DNA from 3 places in the Clostridium cochlearium genome. Region 3 is predicted to be linked to each of the others. Evidence: riboswitches for the same ligand, from Rfam matches in the RefSeq annotation. Region 3 holds a riboswitch; each other region holds the start of a gene.

Region 1 (7,000 bases), 700 kb from region 3:
TGTTACAATTATGCCATATTTCTTTACAAAAATGATAAAACAAGAAGGTCCTATGGTTGCGGTATGGCCTAAAGATGGAGCCATTATAAGTCCTATATTTATGTTAAGTAAAAAAGAGAAAAAAGAAGAATTAAAACCACTTGTAGACTTTTTTGCTTCAAAGGAAGTGGGAGAGATATTAGCTCATAATGGTAAATTTCCAAGTGTAAATCCAAATGTAGATAATATGATTGCAAAAGACAATAAATATATGTGGATTGGTTGGGATTATATAAAGGAAAATGATATAAGTAGTTTAATAAAAAAATGTGAAGATATATTTAATAGTTCTGTAAAAGGAGATGAGAGTTTATGAATTTAGTAACTGTATCAGGTCCTCCTTCTTCAGGAAAAACTTCTGTAATATTAAAAACTATAGAGGCTATTAAAAATAGAGGGTTAACTGTAGGAGTAGTTAAATTTGACTGCTTGTATACAGATGATGATATTTTATATAAAAAAGCAGATGTTCCAGTTAAAAAGGGATTATCAGCATCGTTATGTCCAGATCATTATTTTGCAAGTAATATAGAAGAAGTTGTAACCTGGGGAGTAAAGGAAAATTTAGACTTACTTATAACAGAAAGTGCAGGATTGTGTAATAGATGTTCTCCATATTTAAAAGGCATTAAGGCAATATGTGTAATAGATAATTTAAGTGGTATAAACACACCTAAAAAAATAGGGCCTATGCTAAAAACTGCAGATATTATTGTAATAACAAAAGGAGATATTGTTTCTCAAGCGGAAAGAGAAGTTTTTGCCTCAAGAGTGCAATCAGTAAATCCTCAAGCGGTAATTATTTTTGTTAATGGATTGACAGGACAAGGAGCATTTGAACTTAGCACCCTTGTGTATGATGAAAATTTAAGTATTGAAACAGTAAATGGACGAGAATTAAAGTTTCCAATGCCTTCTGCACTATGCTCATATTGTTTAGGAGAAACAAGGATAGGAGAAGAATATCAAATGGGAAATGTGCGAAAGATGAATATAGGTGATAACAATGATTAAAATAAAGGAATTGGAAACAAAAAAAATAAAAGATTTAGAGAAGAAATATCCTTTTATATTGTCTTTCTTTGAAAATAATAAATTAGATGTAAAAGAATATGAAGAATCTACATTTGAAGAGTATTTAAATCATTTTACAGAAGAGGAAATTGAGGAGTGGGCAATAGATATAGAAAAGATTAAAGTGGATTTAGAAGTTTATATAAATCAAATGATTATGTTTTTAGGATTAGAAAAGGATAAAGTGGATTCTATAACCATAATAGCGGGAAAAGATAAGCATGGGAATAAAGAGAATTTTGATAAATTAACCATTTGTAAAAGTGAAATAGTATCTATAGTAGGACCAACGGGCTCAGGTAAAAGTAGATTATTGGCTGATATAGAATGGGCTGCTAATAGAGATACACCTACTAATAGAGTAATTTTAGTTAATGATGAACTACCGAATAAAAGTCTTAGATTTTCTACAAGCAATAAATTGGTGGCTCAATTATCACAAAATATGAACTTTGTCATGGATTTAACTGTAAAGGAATTTTTACAGTTGCATGCAAAAAGTAGAATGATTGATAATGAAGAAGAAATTATACAAAAGATAATAGAAGCTGCAAATGAATTAGCAGGTGAAAAGTTTTGCCTAGATAGTCCTATAACAGGATTAAGTGGAGGACAATCAAGGGCATTAATGATAGCGGATACTGCAATATTAAGCACTTCTCCTATTGTATTAATTGATGAAATAGAAAATGCAGGCATAGATAGAAAAAGAGCTTTAAATCTTCTTGTTAATGAAGAGAAAATAGTTTTAATGGCCACCCACGATCCAACCTTAGCACTTATGGCTGATAAAAGGATTGTCATAAAAAATGGAGGAATTTATAAGGTAATTGAAACAGATCATGAAGAAAAAAGCATATTAAAAGAATTAGAAAAAATGGATAAGATTATTAATGACATGAGGGCAAAGCTTAGAAAAGGTGAAAAGGTAACTGTTAATCGGAAGAGGAGAAATAAAAACGGTTAAAGGCAGGTAAATATAAAGAATAATAGCATTCAATTTAATAAATTTATACTTTTTTATATGAATATTGAATTTTGCTGAACTTCTTCTTTATTGATAAAAATATGATACTATGTTATAATTGACTAAGTTAATTGTAAAATTGAATATTAAAAATAAGATTAAGGGAATTTCGGTGTAAATCCGAAGCGGGTCCGCCACTGTAAGGTGAAGCTTTTTACAAAGATGTCACTGGACATATGTCTGGGAAGACTGTAAAAAGTTATGAAGCTAAGCCAGGATATCTTACTTATTTTTAGCCACATGATAACTCACGGAATAATGAGTGAAGGCATTAATTTTGATGTTAAACTTTAATCATTTTTTGTGGTTAAAGTTTTTTTATTGTTTAATATTATAAAAGGTGGTGAAATAGTGACTAAAAAGTGTTTAAAGATAGCTTTGTATGGGAAAGGAGGCATTGGAAAATCTACTATAGCGTCCAATCTTTCAGCAGCTTTTGCTACATTAGGAATGAAAGTTTTACATATAGGATGTGATCCTAAAGGAGATTCCACAAGGAATCTTATGGGATATAAGATTCCAACATTAATAGAAATTATGAGGGAAAAGGAAGAAAACTTATGTGAAAATGATTTCCTATTTCAAGGGTATAAAAATGTAAATTGTATTGAAGCTGGTGGACCAGAACCAGGTATGGGATGTGCTGGAAGAGGGATAATGGCTGTAATAGAAGAATTAAATGATTTTAAAATATTTGATAAACAATGGGATGTAATAATTTATGATGTATTAGGTGATGTGGTTTGTGGTGGATTTTCAACCCCCATAAGAGAAAATCTTATTGATGCTGTTTATATAGTAACTTCTTCTGAATTTATGTCTTTATATGCAGCAAATAATATAATGAAAAGTATTAATACTTTTTCATCTATGGATGGAGCCTTACTTGGGGGTATTATACATAACTGTAGAAGTTCAAATTCTATTAATAACAATATAATAGAAAGGTTTGGTAGATATTGTGATACATTAATTTTAGATACTATTCCATATTCAAAAGACATAGTTTTGTCTGAACTTATGGCAAAAACGGTTGTGGAAAATTTACCTAATTCACCTTCAACTTATACTTTTATACAGTTAGCTAAAAAAATAAAGGAAAATACCAATTATCATATACCAATTACTTTAGATGATAATCTTTTAGAGAAATTTAGTGATTTTATACTAAATGAAATTGCAAAATAGCATTAAAAAGAAGGTTTTAATATGAATGTAATAAAAAAACATATGCTACATAAAGCTATAAAAAAATTTGACTATGGTGATCTTGTAAATTTGCCTTTATCACTTCAAGATACTTGTGTATTAGCTATTGGTCCCAAATCATGTATAAGGATATTTTATTTCCAAGCTAAAAAAAAGAATTATAATAATAAATTATATATGCTTCCAGTATCTGAGATACAATTAATTTCAGCAGAACATTTAAAATTATTTGAACAAGCTGTAGAAGAAATTTTTAACAGAAGTAATTATAAAAATTTAATAGTACTTATTATGTGTTCAGATATTATACTTGGAAACAATTTTGAAAGTGTAATTAGATATTTAGAAAAAAAACATAATAAAAATATAAAATTATTTAAAAGAGGTCCATTAGTAGACAATATGATGTGTCCTAAAGAAAGGATGATAAGCATAGTAGATAGTTTATATTAAAATATTTAGTTTGGAGTGTGAAATTTATATGAAGGAATTATTTCAATATATACCTCCTCCCTCTAGTGATTATTCAGGAATAATATCTATTTTATTTCAATTAAAAGATTGCTTAAATATATTAGTAACTCCTAAGGGGTGTATTAAAACCATATTAGAAATAGATATTCTAGATGAATTTAAAAATGATAATTTATTTTATACAAGTTTAACTCAAAATGATGTAATATCGGGGTTTGATGAAGATCTTATCTATAGTATAGAAAGTATTTTTAAAAAATATCCTAAAAAATATATAAATATTATAAATACTCCTGTACCAACTATTATAGGTAGTAATTTAAATGGAATAGGTAAGGTGTTGGAAAAAAAGTTAAAAGTACCTGTAACGGTGTTTAATAGTACAGGCTTTGAAAATTATTCACTTGGTATAAGTGAAGCATTATTGAGAATTGGTAAAAGGTTTATATCTTTTAATTATAAAAAAATATTAAATTCTGTAAATATAATAGGATATTCTCCTTTGATTGTTGGTAATATATCAACTTTAAATAGTATTAGAAAACTTATTGAAAATTGTGGTGTTGAAGTAATATCAATATGGTGTAATGAAACTAATATAGAAAAATTAAAAGAAGCTTCCTGCGCTAGTTTGAATATTGTTATTTCTGCAGAAGGAATTCAATTAGCAGAGTATATGAAAAATAAGTTTAATATTCCATACATATTAGATATGCCTATAGGTATTAGTAGAACCAACAAGTTTTTAGGAATATTAGAAAGTAAATTGAAGTTAAAGCCTAATAAACTTATATACAAAAAGAATTATTTAGATAAGAAGGTATTAATAATAGGGACACCACTAGAAAGTTTATACATAAAATATTGTTTAAACGAAGATTTTGGCATAAAAGAAATAAAAATAGTTTCTCTAATATCTTCAAGTAGAAAAGAAAAAAGATTATATGATCAAGATGTTTTTTCAGATATTAATTTTGTATACAGTGAATATGAGTTATTAGAATATATAAAAAATCTTGATATTAGTGTGTTAATAGCAGATCCTTTATATCATAGTTTTGTTGATAATAAGGTTACATTTATACCACACACTAATGTAGCATTAAGTGGTAAAGAATTTATAAATGTTGAAGATAATTATATTGCTGAAAAAGGATTTGAATATTTTTACAAATATCTTATGATTAATTAATTTATCTTATATAAATTTAAGAAAGGATGTATAAAAATGAAATCAAATAAAATAAAAATTGTTTTATTTATGTTAATTTTAACATTAGGTCTAACTGCGTGTGTATCAAAACAATCTACTAAAAAAGATGAGGTTAAAACAAAAATTGTAACTGATACCATAGGTAGAGAAGTTACTATATCTGATGAAGTAAATAAAATTGCAGTAGTTCCTATACCATGGTCATCTATGGTCTATGCTATAGATGGTACAGGTGATAAAATAGTTGGAATGAATCCATCAGCGAAGAAAGCTTATAAAAAAAGTATGTTAAAAGTATTATCACCTGAAATGGAAAAAGTAAATACTGAATTTATTGATAATAATTTTACAGTAAATATAGAAGAAGCTTTAAAAATAAAGCCGGATTTATTTATTCAATGGGATAATCAAGAAAAAAATATTAAACAATTAACAGAAGCTGGCATACCAACTATTGCTTTAAAATATGGAACTCAAAAAGATTTGGAAAATGGAATTAAGCTAATTGGACAAGTTTTAAAAAAGGAAGATAGAGCAAATAAATTAATAGAATATCATAATGAAAATTTAAAGTACTTTGAATCTAAACAAGAATTATTTAAGAATAAGAAAAAGCCTAAAGTATTATATTTAAGAGATGAACAATTAAAAGTTGCTGGAAATAAATCATATAATAATTTTATGATTGATAAAACTGGTGGTATAAATGTTGCTAAAGATGTACCAGGGCAATGGGTTAATGTAAACATGGAACAAATAATAAAGTGGAATCCAGAAATAATATATGTAAGTAATTTTTCAGATATACAACCAGATGATTTAATAAATAACAAAATAAAGGGACAAGATTGGAGCCAAATTGATGCAGTAAAAAATAAAAAGGTATATAAAACACCTATTGGTATGTATAGATGGGATGCTCCATGTGCAGAAAGTCATCTTATGTTTAAATGGATGGGAAATATTCAGCAACCTGATATATTCAATGATTATAAAATAGAGAATGAAATAAGAAAATTTTATAAGGACTTTTTAAATTATGATCTATCAAAAGAGGAAATGAAAAATATATTAAATAAAAAATAGAATTAAAGGAGATTTAAATGAGATGGAAACAGAGTAATAATAAGATAAAGTATTACTTACTTGTATTTTTTCTAATAGTTACTTTTTTTACTTCATTATTTTCAGGAAGATTTTTTATTTCGCCGTTAAATGTAGCAAAGGTATTTGTTGAAAATATATTTAAAATAAATATGAATATAAGCTCTGTAGAAAAATCTATAGTAGATATACGACTTCCTAGAACTATTTTAACTATGTTAGTTGGAGCAGGATTATCAATTTCAGGGGCTACTTTTCAAGGTATATTTAAGAATCCACTTGTAAGTCCTGATATTTTAGGAGTAAATGCTGGAGCTGCTTTTGGTGCGATATTAGCTATACTTTTTTGGGGAGTAAATATAAAAATTAATTTTTGTGCTATTTTATTTGGAATTATAAGTGTATTTATAACTTATATATTATCCAAAAATAAGGCAGTTGATCAAATATTATCCCTAGTATTATCAGGTATAATAGTTTCTTCAGTATTTTCTTCATTAATATCTTTTATAAAGTATACAGCAGATCCTTATGATAAATTACCTACAATTACATATTGGCTTATGGGAAGTTTTTCAAAATGTTCTTATGAGGATTTAAAACTTATTTTTATTCCAATGATTAGTTCCATTAGTATTTTAATATTTATGAGATGGAGAATAAATATATTATCACTTGGAGACGAAGAAGCATATTCTTTAGGGACAAATCCTAAAAAAATAAGATTAGTTATTATAGCATTAGTAACTATAATAACTGCTTCTTCAGTTACTATATCTGGTATAATTGGTTGGGTAGGCTTAGTCATACCTCATATAAGTAGAACGATTTTTGGAGTTGAACATAGTAAACTATTACCT
Region 2 (7,000 bases), 120 kb from region 3:
GATTAAAAGTTCTATTAATAAGAAAAAAGTTTTATCCAATAATGAAAAACAACAAGAAATTATAGAAAATAAAGAGAAAAATGATGATGAAAAACTTCAAGAAAATGAGAAAAATAAAGAAATAAAAGATAATGCAGAAGAGGATAAAACCGATAATGATAAAAAAGAGGACAAGGGTCTTTTAGTTGGACAAGATGGTCTTAAAAGAGATAAAAATAATACTATTGTTATGACTGTTGATGAAATATGGGGTAATGCAGATAAAAAGAAAATTGCGTTTTTAACATTTGATGATGGTCCAAGCATGTATACTCCACAAATATTAGATATATTAAAAAAATATAATGTAAAAGCTACTTTTTTTGTACTAGGGACTTCTGTAGAATCAAATCCTGAGTACTTAAAAAGAGAAGTGGAAGAAGGACATGCTATAGGTAATCACACTTATAGTCATAATATAAAGTATTTTGGCAATTATACTCCACAAGGCTTTGTACAAGATGTAAAAAAGTGTGATAATGCTATTAAGTCAGTTTTGGGACAAGATTTTAAAACTAATTTAGTAAGATTTCCGGGGGGATCTTTTAATCATAAAAGTTATGAAAATGAACTTTTAAATGCCGGTTTTAAACATATAGATTGGAATATAGAAAATGGCGATGCAAGAAGATTAAATGTACCTAAAGAAGAGTTGTTAAATAATGTGAAAAGGGACATGGTAAATCACAATCATTTAGTAATACTAATGCATGACTCAGCCACTAAAAAAACTACAGTAGAATCCTTACCAGAGTTAATAGAATATCTTAAAGGTCAAGGTTTTGAATTTGGCATAATAAGTCAAAATAACTAATATAAAAAGCATATATTAGGATAGAATTTTTAATGTTTTATCTTATATATGCTTTTAATCTTTTTTTAATAAGGCAAATATGTTAAAATTTTAATTGATTGCAATAATTTTAATAAGAAGGGATAGAGAGTATGTTAGATATTCAAAATGTAGGTTTAAAGGTAGAAGAAAATGGAGAAGAAATTACAATATTAGACAATATAAACCTAAACATTGAAGAGGGTAAAATTTATGTAATAACAGGTCCTAATGGAGGTGGTAAAACTACTCTTTCAAAGTTACTTATGGGTATAAGAAAACCTTCATCAGGTAAAATAATTTTTAATGGAGAAAATATAACTAATTTAGATATAAATGAAAGAGCAAAGTTAGGAATAGGATATGCTTTTCAACAACCAGCACGATTTAAAGGCATAAAGGTAAAAGAACTTTTAGAAATAGCTGCAAAAGCAGATGAGAAAAAAGACTTAGATCTTTGTAAAGTTCTTTTAGATGTAGGACTTTGTCCACAGGATTATTTAAATAGAGAAATAAATAATAGTCTTTCTGGAGGAGAGTTAAAGAGAATAGAAATAGCTACAATTCTAGTTAGAGATTTAAAGTTAGCAGTTTTTGATGAACCGGAAGCGGGAATTGATTTATGGAGTTTTCAAAAACTAGTGGAAACTTTTAAAAATCTTAATCGAGAAAAAAAATTAACTCTAGTTATAATTTCTCATCAAGAGAGAATAATTCAATTAGCAGATGAAGTGATTATAATATCCGAAGGTAAAATAGAAAAGAAAACTTCAAAAGATGAAATACTATCTAAAGTAACTTTTGGGGTAGAATGTGGCTGTAATGCTGTCTGTGAAAGGAGAAATTAATATGTTAGGATCAGTAGAAGAGAGAATATTAAATGTCATAGATAATGTTAAAGATATATTTTCTGGAGCACATAATATAAGAAAAGATGGAGAAAAATTAGAAAGAAGTATTTCTAACAATATACATATAAAAAATAAGGAAGATAAAAGCGGAATAGATGTTATTGTAAAACCTGGCACTAAAGGAGAAAGTGTACATATACCAGTTATTTTAACTCAAGAAGGCCTTAGTGATAAGGTATATAATACTTTTGAAATAGGTGAAAATTCAGAAGTTGAGGTAGTTGCAGGATGTGGAATACATAATCCAGGACATTCAAAAACGCAGCATGATGGAGTTCATGAATTTTTTGTAAGAAAAGGTGCAAAATTAAAGTATAGTGAAAAACATTACGCAGAAGGAGAGGGAAAGGGAAAAAAAGTTTTCAATTCAAAAACCATTCTTCATGTAGAAGAAGGTGGAAAGGTTGAAATGGAAATAATACAAATTAAGGGAGTAGATGATACGGAAAGAGAAACAGAAATCTATTTACAAAAGGAAGCTAGTTTAGTTATTACAGAAAGAATGATGACAGAAGGAAAGCAGAAGGCAAAATCTGATATACAAATAGAATTAAAAGGAGAAGATTCAACAGCACAGGTAATTTCACGTTCTGTAGCAAAAGATGATTCAAATCAAAAATTTAATTTTAATGTTGTAGGTAAAAATAAATGTAGAGCCCATGTACAATGTGACTCTATTATAATGGGAAATTCTAAAGTTGAATCAATTCCTGCTATAGCGGCAAAGCACAATGAAGCAGAGCTTATACATGAAGCAGCTATTGGGAAAATTGCAAATGATCAACTTATAAAATTAATGTCCTTAGGACTTACTGAAAAAGAAGCTGAAGATACTATATTAAAAGGCTTTTTAAAATAGTTATAAAAGGAGTCTACTATGAAAAATAATCAATCAATTTTAAATGTGTTATTCATATTAGTTACTGTAATAACGATTATAAGTAGAAGCTTTGAAGTGGGTTCTATTTATAGAATAATACTATTAGCTATTAGTATTATAATTTCCATACCATATTTTTATATATTAGTAAAAAATAAAATGTATAAAAATAATTTATTAAATTTATTTGTAGCCATATTGGTATTTTTTCAAATAATAAATATAATATATTATACTTATGTTTTAAAAATACAATAAAAAAATAAGCTGTAGAATAATAAATAATAGAAAGGCGGTTTCTATTTAAAACTATTTTTATTGCATACAGCTTATTTTTCAAAATTGACTCTTATTCTTACGATATTAAAAGACTATAGTGCTTGGAATATTACTCATCATTTAACAGTAAGAAAAGAGTTGAGATTTGCAATATTAAATTATTAAAAAAAGCAACCCATGGAAAAGGTTGCTTTTTATCACAATAAGATAATTATTTTGAAATTAATAATCTTATAGCACACAAAACTACCACAACTTTCCCACCGAAAGAGGTTTTTAATAATTTAGGCAGGTCTCCTGGCTTAAGAATCATTCTAACCTTTACCTTCCTTCTTTTTAGAAGTGGTTATTAAAGGCTCGTCATCTATTACAGTAGCGGGGGCTGCTGTGGAATTTAACCACATTCCCTTTTCACCCATTATATACAACAAAATGAGCACCTAAATTTCATTTGTTATTAACTTATGAATAAAGTATATCATCTCAAAATTAATATGTCAACAGTAAAATAACAAAATAATAAAAAATAGCTTAAATAATAAAAATATGATAATTATATATATTATAAATAAACATATTAATATTTTATTTATAATTATTAACAATACCAGGTGTAATTTTTATAAAAATATGTTATAATGTATATGAAATTAATAAATTGATAAAATAAATGGTAAATATTAATAAACTATTAAAAATTAAATATTTGTTTATAAAGTTTCTTGTAAAAAAGAATTAAAAGGGAAGGAGGTGAAAATCCTCCACGGTCCGGCCACTGTAATTGGTGAGTTTATTCCATAAGCCATTGAGATATTCTTGAGAAGGCGGAAATAAATGATGAATCATAAGTCAGGAGACCTGCTTTATAGTAGTGTGAATATACAACTTCCGGAGAAAGTTGGGTATTGAAAATTATATTAAGTTTTAAGGATTAGTATAATACCTTATACTCTCATGGAATTTTGTGGGATATAAGGTTTTTTTATTATAAAAATATTAATTTTATAAAGGGGGTTGAGATAAGTCTTATACTGATTAAAAGAATATATGTAAAGACAAATTATTTCAATTAAAGAGGGGATTAAAATATGTATAAAAAAAGACAGTACAAAAATTTTATCTGTGTGTTGGTTGTAGTGTTAATGCTTTTGACTATTGGAGATGTTGGTATATTAGAAATGGGAACAGTATTTGCAAAAACTAATAAAAAAGATGATACGATAGAAGTAAATTCAGAAGAAAATTTAAATGAAAATAATATACTATCTTTAAAAGAAATTAGAGACATAATAAATAAAATACAAAGTGAAAATATAGGAATAAGCTCTATAAGAATAGTGAATAACTTAGAAGGAATTGAACCCGGAGATGAAATACAATTTGAGGTACAAGATGAATTAGGTCAACAAATACCTGTGGATAATTTAGTATTTACAGTAAATAATGAGGAGTTAGGCAAAATGGATGAAAATATTATTAATAAATTTACAAAATTAGGATCAGATACCGTTGTTATAAAAGTAACTTTGAAAGATAGACCTAATATAAAAGATGAGATTAGAATCTAGCCTGTCCAATTTTTAAAAATTTTCATTTATAAATTATAAATACATTGTAAAAACCTTAAGCTTTTATAAAATGTAAAAGCTTAAGGTTTTTTATATCTATTTATAGGAAATAATTATAGAATATACTAATAAAATATATAAAAATCTGATAAAATATGAGTATAGAACAAAAGAGAGGAGAGACATTTATGGATTATATGAAAGTTTATAATGAATGGTTAAATAATGATTATTTTGATAATGCTACAAGAGAAGAATTAAGGAGTATAGAGGATAATCCTAAAGAAATAGAAGATAGATTTTATAAAAATTTAGAGTTTGGAACAGCTGGACTTAGAGGGAAAATTGCAGCAGGCACAAATAGAATGAATAAATATATAATAGCTAAAGTAACTCAAGGCCTTGCAAAGTTTATAATAAAACAAGGTAAAGAGGCAATGGATAGAGGAGTAGCTATAGCATATGATTGTAGACATTATTCAGATGTTTTTGCAAAAACTGCAGCGTTGGTTTTAGCTGCAAATGGTATTAAAGCATATTTATTTGAAGATTTAAGACCAACTCCAGAACTATCTTATACTGTAAGGAAATTAAACACAATATCAGGCATAGTGGTAACTGCTAGTCATAATCCTAAGGATTACAATGGATATAAAGTATATTGGGAGGATGGAGCACAAATACTAGATAAAATAGCAATACCTATAACAGAAGAGATAAACAATATTAAAGATTTTAAAGAAATAAAGTTTATATCTGAAGAAGAAGCTTTAGAAAAAGGACTTTTAAATATCATAGGTAAAGAAATAGATGATGAATATATAGAAAAAGTTAAATCCTTGTCTATAAGGGATGACATAGATAAGAATATTAAAATAGTGTATACGCCATTAAATGGAACAGGAAACATTCCAGTAAGAAGAGTTTTAAAAGAAAGAGGATTTACTAATGTAGTAGTAGTACCAGAACAGGAAAATCCAGATCCAGATTTTACTACGGTAGGATATCCGAACCCAGAGGATATAAAGGCTTTTGAATATGCTAAAAGACTAGGGGAAAAAGAAGGAGCAGATTTATTATTAGCAACAGATCCTGATTGTGATAGATTGGCAGTAATGGCTAGAAATAAAGAAGGGGAATTCACAGCATTAAATGGCAATCAAACAGGAGCTGTTTTAATTAAGTATCTTGTAGAAAGTAAAGTGGAAAAAGGAACTTTACCTGAAAAACCAATGATAATAAAATCAGTAGTTACTGGTGATATGGGAAAGGTTATAGGGGAAAAGTATGGAGTTACAACCTTTGAATCTCTTACAGGATTTAAAAATATCTGTGGTAAAGAAATGGAAATGAATAAAAAAGGATATAATTTTATTTTTGGATATGAAGAAAGTATAGGATATACCGCTGGAGATTTTGTTAAAGATAAGGACGCAGTTATTGCAGCAATGTTTTTATGTGAAGCGGCAGCTTATTATAAAACACAAGGAAAAACTTTAATAGATGTATTAAATGAAATATATAAAGAGTTTGGATATTATAGAGAAAAATTAATATCACTTATATTAGAAGGTGTAGAAGGACAAAAGAGAATAGGAAGAATGATGGATGTATATAGAAAAGAATTTCCTAAAGTTATAGGGGATGTGAAACTTGTAAAATATATAGATATAAATGAAGGAAAAGAAATTAATCTTATAAGCGGTGAAGAAAAGCCAATAGAATTTCCTAAATCCAATGTACTTAAATTTATATTAGAAGATGGATCTTGGTATGCAGTTAGACCATCTGGAACAGAACCTAAAATAAAAATATACTTATATTCTAAAGGAAGTACTTTAAAAGATTCAGAAAACAAATTAAAAATAATGGAAAAAACTATTATGGAAAAACTTAATTCAGTAGAATAATAGAAATTAAGATATTAATCTAATATCTATAAAGTTTTTTCATTTTACAAATTGCAGTTATAGGAGGATACTACATGGATAAAGTGGGATTAATATTAGAAGGTGGGGGAATGAGAGGTCTCTACACTGCAGGAATATTGGATTATTTTATGGAAAAAGACTTCTATACTCCATATGTAATAGGGGTATCTATGGGTGCGTGTAATGCTACATCTTATGTTTCAAAACAAAAAAAGAGAAATAAGGCTGTAACGATAAATTATGTAAATGATCCTAGATATTTGAGTATTAAAAATATGTTTACATGTAAAAGTTTATTAGGAATAGATTTTATTTATAATGAAATACCTAATACATTGGAACCTTTTGATTTTAAAAACTTTTATAATTCTCAACAAAAATTTATTATAGTTGCCACAGACTGTAAAACAGGTAAAGCAGTATACTTTGATAAAGATAAAGATGATGATATACTTACTATAGTAAGAGCTTCAAGTAGTTTACCATTTATCAGTCCAATAGTTAAATATAATGGTATGGAACTTTTGGATGGAGGTATAACAGATTCTATTCCTATAGGA
Region 3 (7,000 bases):
ATTATATTTTAAGATAGTATATAATTAATTTTTACTTTTTCAGTGTTTGGATCTGTTTGTATATAAGCATCTACTTTATACAATTCTTTAATAAGCTCAGGCTTTAAAACTTGTTTTGGAGTTCCACTGTCCACAATTTTTCCATCTTTTATTGCATATATTCTATCGCAATATTCTGCTGCCATGTTTAAATCATGTAAAGATATTAAAATTGTCTTTTTTAAGGTTCTAAGCAATTTAAGTATTTTTATCTGGCAACCTATATCCAAATGATTAGTAGGCTCATCAAGTATCATAAATTCCGTGTCCTGTGCTATTGCTCTAGCTATTAATATTCTTTGTTTCTCTCCACCTGATAGTTTTGAAAAACTTTTTTTCTCCATACTTTCCATTCCTACTTTTTCTAATGAGTCTCTTACTATTTGTATGTCTTGGCTATTACTTCCTTCAAAAAGCTTTTTGGATGGGTATCGACCCATTAAAACTATCTCCTTTACACTGAAATCAAATCCTACATTGTTTTCTTGTGCCACTATAGACATCTCTTCAGCCGCTTCTCTATTGGAACTTTTAATTAAATCTTTACTATTCAAATAAATGGTACCACCTTTAGGTTTTAGCACTTTATATATATTCTTTAAAAGTGTAGACTTACCACTTCCATTAGGTCCTATTATACCTACAAACTCTCCTTTGTTAACCTGAAGTTTTATTTTATCACATATTTTTTTATTTTCTATCTCATAGTCAAGATTCTCTATTTCTAGGTACATATTATTCACTCTCCAAAAGAATATCTATTTCGTTTAAGTAACCATATAAAAAATGGTCCTCCAGTAAGTGCAGTAACTATTCCTATAGGTAGTTCCTGAGGGGCAACCACCATTCTAGCTGCAACATCTGCCCAAATTATCAATAATGCCCCTAAAAGCGCAGAAATGGGAAGAACTTTTCTATGATCTGAGCCTACAAAATTCCTTGATATATGTGGCACTATTAATCCTACAAAACCTATTGATCCGCTTATGGCAACCAAAGTTCCTGTAAGTAATGCACAAACCAAAACTACTATAGTTCTTATAAGCTTTATATTCATTCCTAATACTATAGCTGTTTGCTCACCAATTAGCATGGTGTTTAACGCATTACTTAAACAAAATAATACTAGAATTGATACTATAAGTACTGCTAAAGGTATGGGAATATATATCCATTTAGTACCTGAAAGTCCGCCCATCATCCAAAATACTGCATTTCTAATTCCACTTTCATCTTTGGAACTATATATAAGGTAATTTGTAAATGCGGAAAAAATTGAAGACACTGCTAGTCCAGTAAGAACTAGTCTAATAGGTAATATTCCTTCTTTGGTTCTTGATAGAGAATATACAACAATTATAGATATTAACGAACCTATAAAAGCTCCTATTGGCATAGCAAAAATCCCAAAAATATTAAATATGCCTATAAGGGCTGCTGCCACTGCCCCTGCAGATGCTCCTGATGATATTCCAAGTATATATGGATCGGATAATGGATTCTTTGTAAAAGCCTGCATACTTACTCCAGCTATTGCAAGACCACTTCCTACAACTGCACTTAATATAACTCTTGGGAGCCTTAAATACCATACTATTCGTTGAATATTGCTACTTATTTGTGCAACCCCATCTATATTAAAACCTAGCTTGTATAATATTATTTTCCAAACATCCATAAAATCAATAGACACAGGACCAATTCCAACAGCTACCACCATTGATAAAATCATAATTACAAACAAAATTATAAAAAGAAAAGATGTGTTTTCTTTGAAGATAGTCTTCAATTATTTCACCAACCTATCTAAATAAATCAGGATAAAGTTCCTTTGCTAAATTCTCTACTGCATCTCCATTTCTAATTCCAGTAAATACACTTGGTAATGGTAAAATTACAAATCTGTTATTCTTTATTGCATCTATATCTTTTAATGCTTTGTTGCTTTTTAAGAATTTGATTTTATCTTCTGCTGACACTTTGCCATAATCATTTATAATTATGCATTGTGGATTTCTTTCTACAACTGCTTCCCAACTAACCTTTTCCCATGTCTTTTTTAAATCACCAAATATATTTTGTCCACCTGCAAGTTCAATAATATTGCTTTGAAGACTTTTTCCTGCTGTATAGGCCTGATCATTTCCACTATCATACACAAAAACTTTAATCTTTTTATCTACTTTACTTGTCTTTTTTTGTACTTCGCTAATTTGATTTTTCATCTTTTCAACTATCTTTTCCGCTCTATCCTCTACATTAAAAATTTTACCTAGATTGCGGAAATCTTCATATGTATCTTCTATTGTAGCCCCTTCTGTATAAGTAGCCTTTGAAACATAAGGCATTATACTATTGTCTACAAAATCTTTAACTGTCCCTACTCCCTTTTTCCCAAAAGCAGAACTTCTACCATATACAAAATCAGGACCTGCTCCAAGAAGAGCTTCCATTGAAGGATATTTTTCTGCCAACACAGGTATTTTTTTAAGTTTTTCCTCATATTGTGGAAGTATTTTTGCATTATTATAAGCTGTTCCAATTATTTTATCTTCTAAGCCTAATGCAAATAAATTTTCTGTTGTATGTGCATTAAAACTAACTACCTTTTCAGGGACTTTTGTATATTTTACAACTGTATTATAAGTTTCAATTTCAAAAGGAGTAAATTTTGTAGCCTTTACTTCTGTAGCCTTTCCATCTTTATTTGCTGTATCTTTAGCTGTATTTGAGCATGCTGTAAATGATGCTCCTAAAACCAAAGCTATACAAGTAGCTGACATTATTCTCTTAAAGTTCAAATTTTTCTTCATATATTTTCCCTCCTAATTCATTAAATAAAATTATGTATAAGTGATTAGCTCTGACACTAAAATTCTACAATTAAATTTAAATATTATATTATTCGTAAAAAATAAAAACTTCTCAATAACATATGAGAAGTTGATATAAAAACATATTATAGTTGTCTATAAAAGTAACTTTAATACACCTCCCCTATCAACCGTAGAGTTATTAGTGTCTAATTACAGGTAAGTCTTCTGACTTTGGTTCTTCAATTCTATAAACCTTCCCTCTTATGTGAAGTGGTATACTTTATAAAATCTCCCCATTACAGCGGCGGGACCGTACAGGATTTTCACCTGTTTCCATATTAAGCCTAACAAGGCACCTAAAATTTAAACTATTAAACTATTAAATTATTTACTTATTTTATTATAAATACGTAAACGAAATTTGTCAAAAGACGCACTTTGAGGTTTTATATTATTGCCTTATACTTGTAATAAATAGAATAGTGGAATTAACTTAAAAATATTGAATTACTTTTATTGTTAAATTTTATAATTATAGTTGCACACTTAACGTCTTTTTTAAAATAATCATCTGAAAAATTAACCATATATCTGCCTAAAAATTTTTCATTAGAATTTGGAATATATTTTAATCTATCAAAATACAAAGATATTATTTAATCTTATCCTTTTTCTTTTTATCAAAAAACCCCATAATTAACAATGTCATGAATAATGTTGTTAACATATATAACGATTGTTCCAATAATTTCACTCCCTAAGATAGTAGATTAGTTTAATATTCTATATTTTTATTATAACATAATATATGGATTTTTAATATGCTATGAAGTTGATAGTAAAAGCTTTAAATATCCTGTATACTTAATGTCAACAGACATAAAGCTTAATACTCAAACTATAATAAAATACTATTTAAACAGGTAGAGCATTGAATTGTACAACTCATGATATAATATAAAGGAAATATCTGATAAAAACTGAAAGGATGGGTTTTTAACATCACATTATAAATTGGAGATATCTATGAATAAAATTAATTCTTATTTTAAGCATTTTTTTAAGTTTTTATTGCTTTATTCCATAGCAATAATAATAATATCAATATCAATGATTTTAATAAACAATGAATTAAGTTATAATTCTATGAAATATTTTATTTTGTCATTTATAATAATGGCTGTTATTAATGCTTTTCAATATATGGATACAGAGAAAATTATACCTATTATAAATACAGCACATTTAGAAACTGCTCTAGAAGATATGAAATGGGAAATGAAACAAGAAAATAATATTATTATAATAAAACCAAGATTTATTGATTCTTTATTTGGGGAAAAAATTTTTATTAGCACATATAATGATGATAAAGTTAAAATAACAGGTGCTAAAAGGCTTGTAAATAGACTTATTAACTATTTAAATTTCATTTCTTAGTTTTACATTATCTTTAAAATGGAGTATTAATGAAATTATTATCTATAAGATTTCTATGAGGTGTTTAAAATGAAGCAAAATAAAAAAATTATATTATCTTTTTCACTTATACTAAATATTATATTAGTTGTATTATTAATATTTAGTATTTATAATTTAAATAAAGAAAAACCTTTAGAATATATTAAAGGTTTTTATCAATCTACAGAGTATTTACCTGATGTATACGAATTTAATTTTACAGAAAAAGAATTTTTTATAAAATTTAATAATAGTATAATTGAAAAAGGAAAATATCATAAATATAAAAATAATATATTTATTTGTTATGGAGAAAAAAGTATTCAGGTAGTTTCACTATTGAATAAAAACTTTTATATTTATGATAATAATAATAACAGAGTAATTGAACTGAAAAAAATATCAAATATTCCATCATCGTAAAACACATTTGTTACTGCAAATAGTAAAGGAGGTTTACCCTATTTGTAACTTCTTCATTAGATGGTATAAGATTTTATTTTTTTCCTTCAATAATAAATATTTTATCTCTAATTAACTTATCTAATAGTTGATCATCATTCAAGTTATTATCATTATGCTGTCCTTATACTATTTATTAATAATAGAAATATTTCTTAGAATAAACCTTTAATATATTCATTGCTTCCTCTATGGAAATATCACCTTTTATTTCTCCAAAATGTATTCCAAAACAATAAAAAACTTTAGTATTATATTTTGAATCTTTACTTATAGAATAAAGCCAATTATTATCTTTATCTAGTGATTTAAACTCACCATAGTCATCTAAATTAATAAATGTTTTAATTTGCTCTGTGAAAATATACTTTTTATCATTTTTATTAATATACTCATATTCTGTTACACTATCATAGCCACTTTTTATTGGATAAGCATTTATTTTATTTAATTTAAATCCATTAACTTCTCCTATTTTATCTACTTTTTTGTTACTAGAATATATTTTATCTCCATTTACTATTTTATTATAAGTATCCATATTAAAATTAGTTAAAAAATTTGATATTAAATAGGCTGTATTCTTTAATTGTTCTGAGTCTACATATGGAAATTGATCTTCTTTTTCATCTAACCTTTTTTTGCATTTATTGCATCCAATCCATTTTGAAGCAGGGATTCCTACTACATTTGATCCCAATACTCTTCTTTTTTTATCTCTTCTAAAATTTGTTTTACTTTCATATTATCCACTGAATTAAATACTTTTTCATAAAGTTTTTTTCCATCTTCAATATTTAGATTATCTACTAGTACTGATTTTAATAGCTCCTTTAAAAGTTCCTTATCTTTTTTAGGTACATTATTCATATTATTTAAAGCATCTATTACCTTTACTACATTCATCTTTTTTAAACTAATTTCTCCGCTTTTTAATGTATTTATAGATTTTGTGTAATCTTGTAGATATATGTCAATATAAATCATATCTATAAATTTATAATCTGACATTTTCTCATAATTTTCTCTAGCCTTTTCAAATTCCTCTAAAGCCAAATGGTATTTAGCTCTTTCATGATAATAATTTGTATCCCTATGTTTTTGTGGAATGTTATCTAATATTTCTTTTACTAATTTTTGATTTTCTCTTATATTTTTATTTTCCATAAAATTCACTACTTCAAAAGAAAGTTTATTATTAGTTAAATCATCATATTCTTTGGCATATTTTAAAGCTTTATTGTAGTCTTTCTTATCTTTTTTCCAACCAATCATGTAAAATTTACATAAATAAAGAAGTGCTTCCTTATCCTTTGGATTTTTATTTAATTTTTCTTCATAATGTTTAATGGCTTTTTCATATTTTTTATCTAGTATAAGTTGTTCTCCTAAAGTTAAATCTCCCTCCACTTTTATACTAGGCATTTCATCATAATTACATATTAAAGGAAGGCTGCTACCTATTAGATTTCCTTCTTTATCATATCCATTAACCACAATTGGATATTCTATATTGGGAATAAAAGTTCCTAGTATTCCTGATGGATTAACTATCATCTCTTCTCCATCAAAGGAAAGTCCTCCTACACCTATATTTTCATTTAGCTTTTTTATATTAAATTTAATATTATTTTCTCCTATCTTGTACTCTCCACTTTCATGATGTAATGGAGATCTAAAGCTACTTCCTGATTTTTCTTTTGGATTACCAAATGTTATAGGTTCTACTGTATAATAATCCGCTCCCTTTACTTTATCCCAAGAAATTTCAATTTTTTCTTTTACTATGGTTCCTGGTAGTGGTTTTTTTATTTTTATTGGTTTGATTAAATTAAAGTCAAAATCCATATCTTTATTTAGTTGTATAGAGCTTATATTTTTTCTTAAAAAAACTTTATCATATAATTGAGAGGTATTAATTCCAATTCCAATATCATAAACACCTTGTGTAAATCCTAAGGTTTCAAATTCTCCATTTTTATCTGTTATGGCAACTGGGAAATTACCTCCAGTATAAAATACTCCAATTTCATCATTCATATAAACTTCTACAAAAGGTAGTCCTTTTCCGTTGTAACTTACCTTTCCTCTAATTTTGTAGTCTCCTTTTAATTTGTTTTTATAATCCTTAAACAATATATTTTTATGGCTTACATCACTTCCACCAAATAAATACTCTCCAGGTATCCAACCAATATTACTTGCTTTTTCAAAGTAGTCCA

What was found. Region 3 has a riboswitch for cobalamin ahead of CKV72_RS02465 (ABC transporter substrate-binding protein). Riboswitches for the same ligand answer to the same signal wherever they lie in the genome.
Region 1: another riboswitch for cobalamin. It lies ahead of CKV72_RS05870 (nucleotide-binding protein); the one in region 3 lies ahead of CKV72_RS02465 (ABC transporter substrate-binding protein).
Region 2: another riboswitch for cobalamin. It lies ahead of CKV72_RS03045 (hypothetical protein); the one in region 3 lies ahead of CKV72_RS02465 (ABC transporter substrate-binding protein).

The regions. Positions count from the first base shown of each region.
Region 1 covers NZ_LT906477.1:1,207,061-1,214,060, reverse strand. Annotated here, with positions in the region: gene CKV72_RS05885 (ABC transporter substrate-binding protein) at 1-355, shown strand, start outside; gene CKV72_RS05880 (GTP-binding protein) at 352-1,053, shown strand; gene CKV72_RS05875 (ATP-binding cassette domain-containing protein) at 1,046-2,080, shown strand; cobalamin riboswitch at 2,219-2,383, shown strand; gene CKV72_RS05870 (nucleotide-binding protein) at 2,492-3,328, shown strand; gene CKV72_RS05865 (hypothetical protein) at 3,350-3,802, shown strand; gene CKV72_RS05860 (nitrogenase component 1) at 3,831-5,015, shown strand; gene CKV72_RS05855 (ABC transporter substrate-binding protein) at 5,052-6,122, shown strand; gene CKV72_RS05850 (FecCD family ABC transporter permease) at 6,140-7,000, shown strand, end outside.
Region 2 covers NZ_LT906477.1:623,949-630,948, forward strand. Annotated here, with positions in the region: gene CKV72_RS03025 (polysaccharide deacetylase family protein) at 1-853, shown strand, start outside; gene CKV72_RS03030 (ABC transporter ATP-binding protein) at 985-1,719, shown strand; gene CKV72_RS03035 (SufB/SufD family protein) at 1,721-2,641, shown strand; gene CKV72_RS03040 (hypothetical protein) at 2,660-2,920, shown strand; cobalamin riboswitch at 3,212-3,400, opposite strand; cobalamin riboswitch at 3,640-3,821, shown strand; gene CKV72_RS03045 (hypothetical protein) at 4,030-4,509, shown strand; gene CKV72_RS03050 (phospho-sugar mutase) at 4,698-6,419, shown strand; gene CKV72_RS03055 (patatin-like phospholipase family protein) at 6,494-7,000, shown strand, end outside.
Region 3 covers NZ_LT906477.1:508,658-515,657, reverse strand. Annotated here, with positions in the region: gene CKV72_RS02475 (ABC transporter ATP-binding protein) at 9-773, opposite strand; gene CKV72_RS02470 (FecCD family ABC transporter permease) at 779-1,771, opposite strand; gene CKV72_RS02465 (ABC transporter substrate-binding protein) at 1,842-2,852, opposite strand; cobalamin riboswitch at 3,054-3,230, opposite strand; gene CKV72_RS12200 (hypothetical protein) at 3,344-3,502, opposite strand; gene CKV72_RS02460 (hypothetical protein) at 3,882-4,295, shown strand; gene CKV72_RS02455 (hypothetical protein) at 4,365-4,739, shown strand; gene CKV72_RS02450 (hypothetical protein) at 4,915-5,478, opposite strand; gene CKV72_RS02445 (tetratricopeptide repeat protein) at 5,463-7,000, opposite strand, start outside.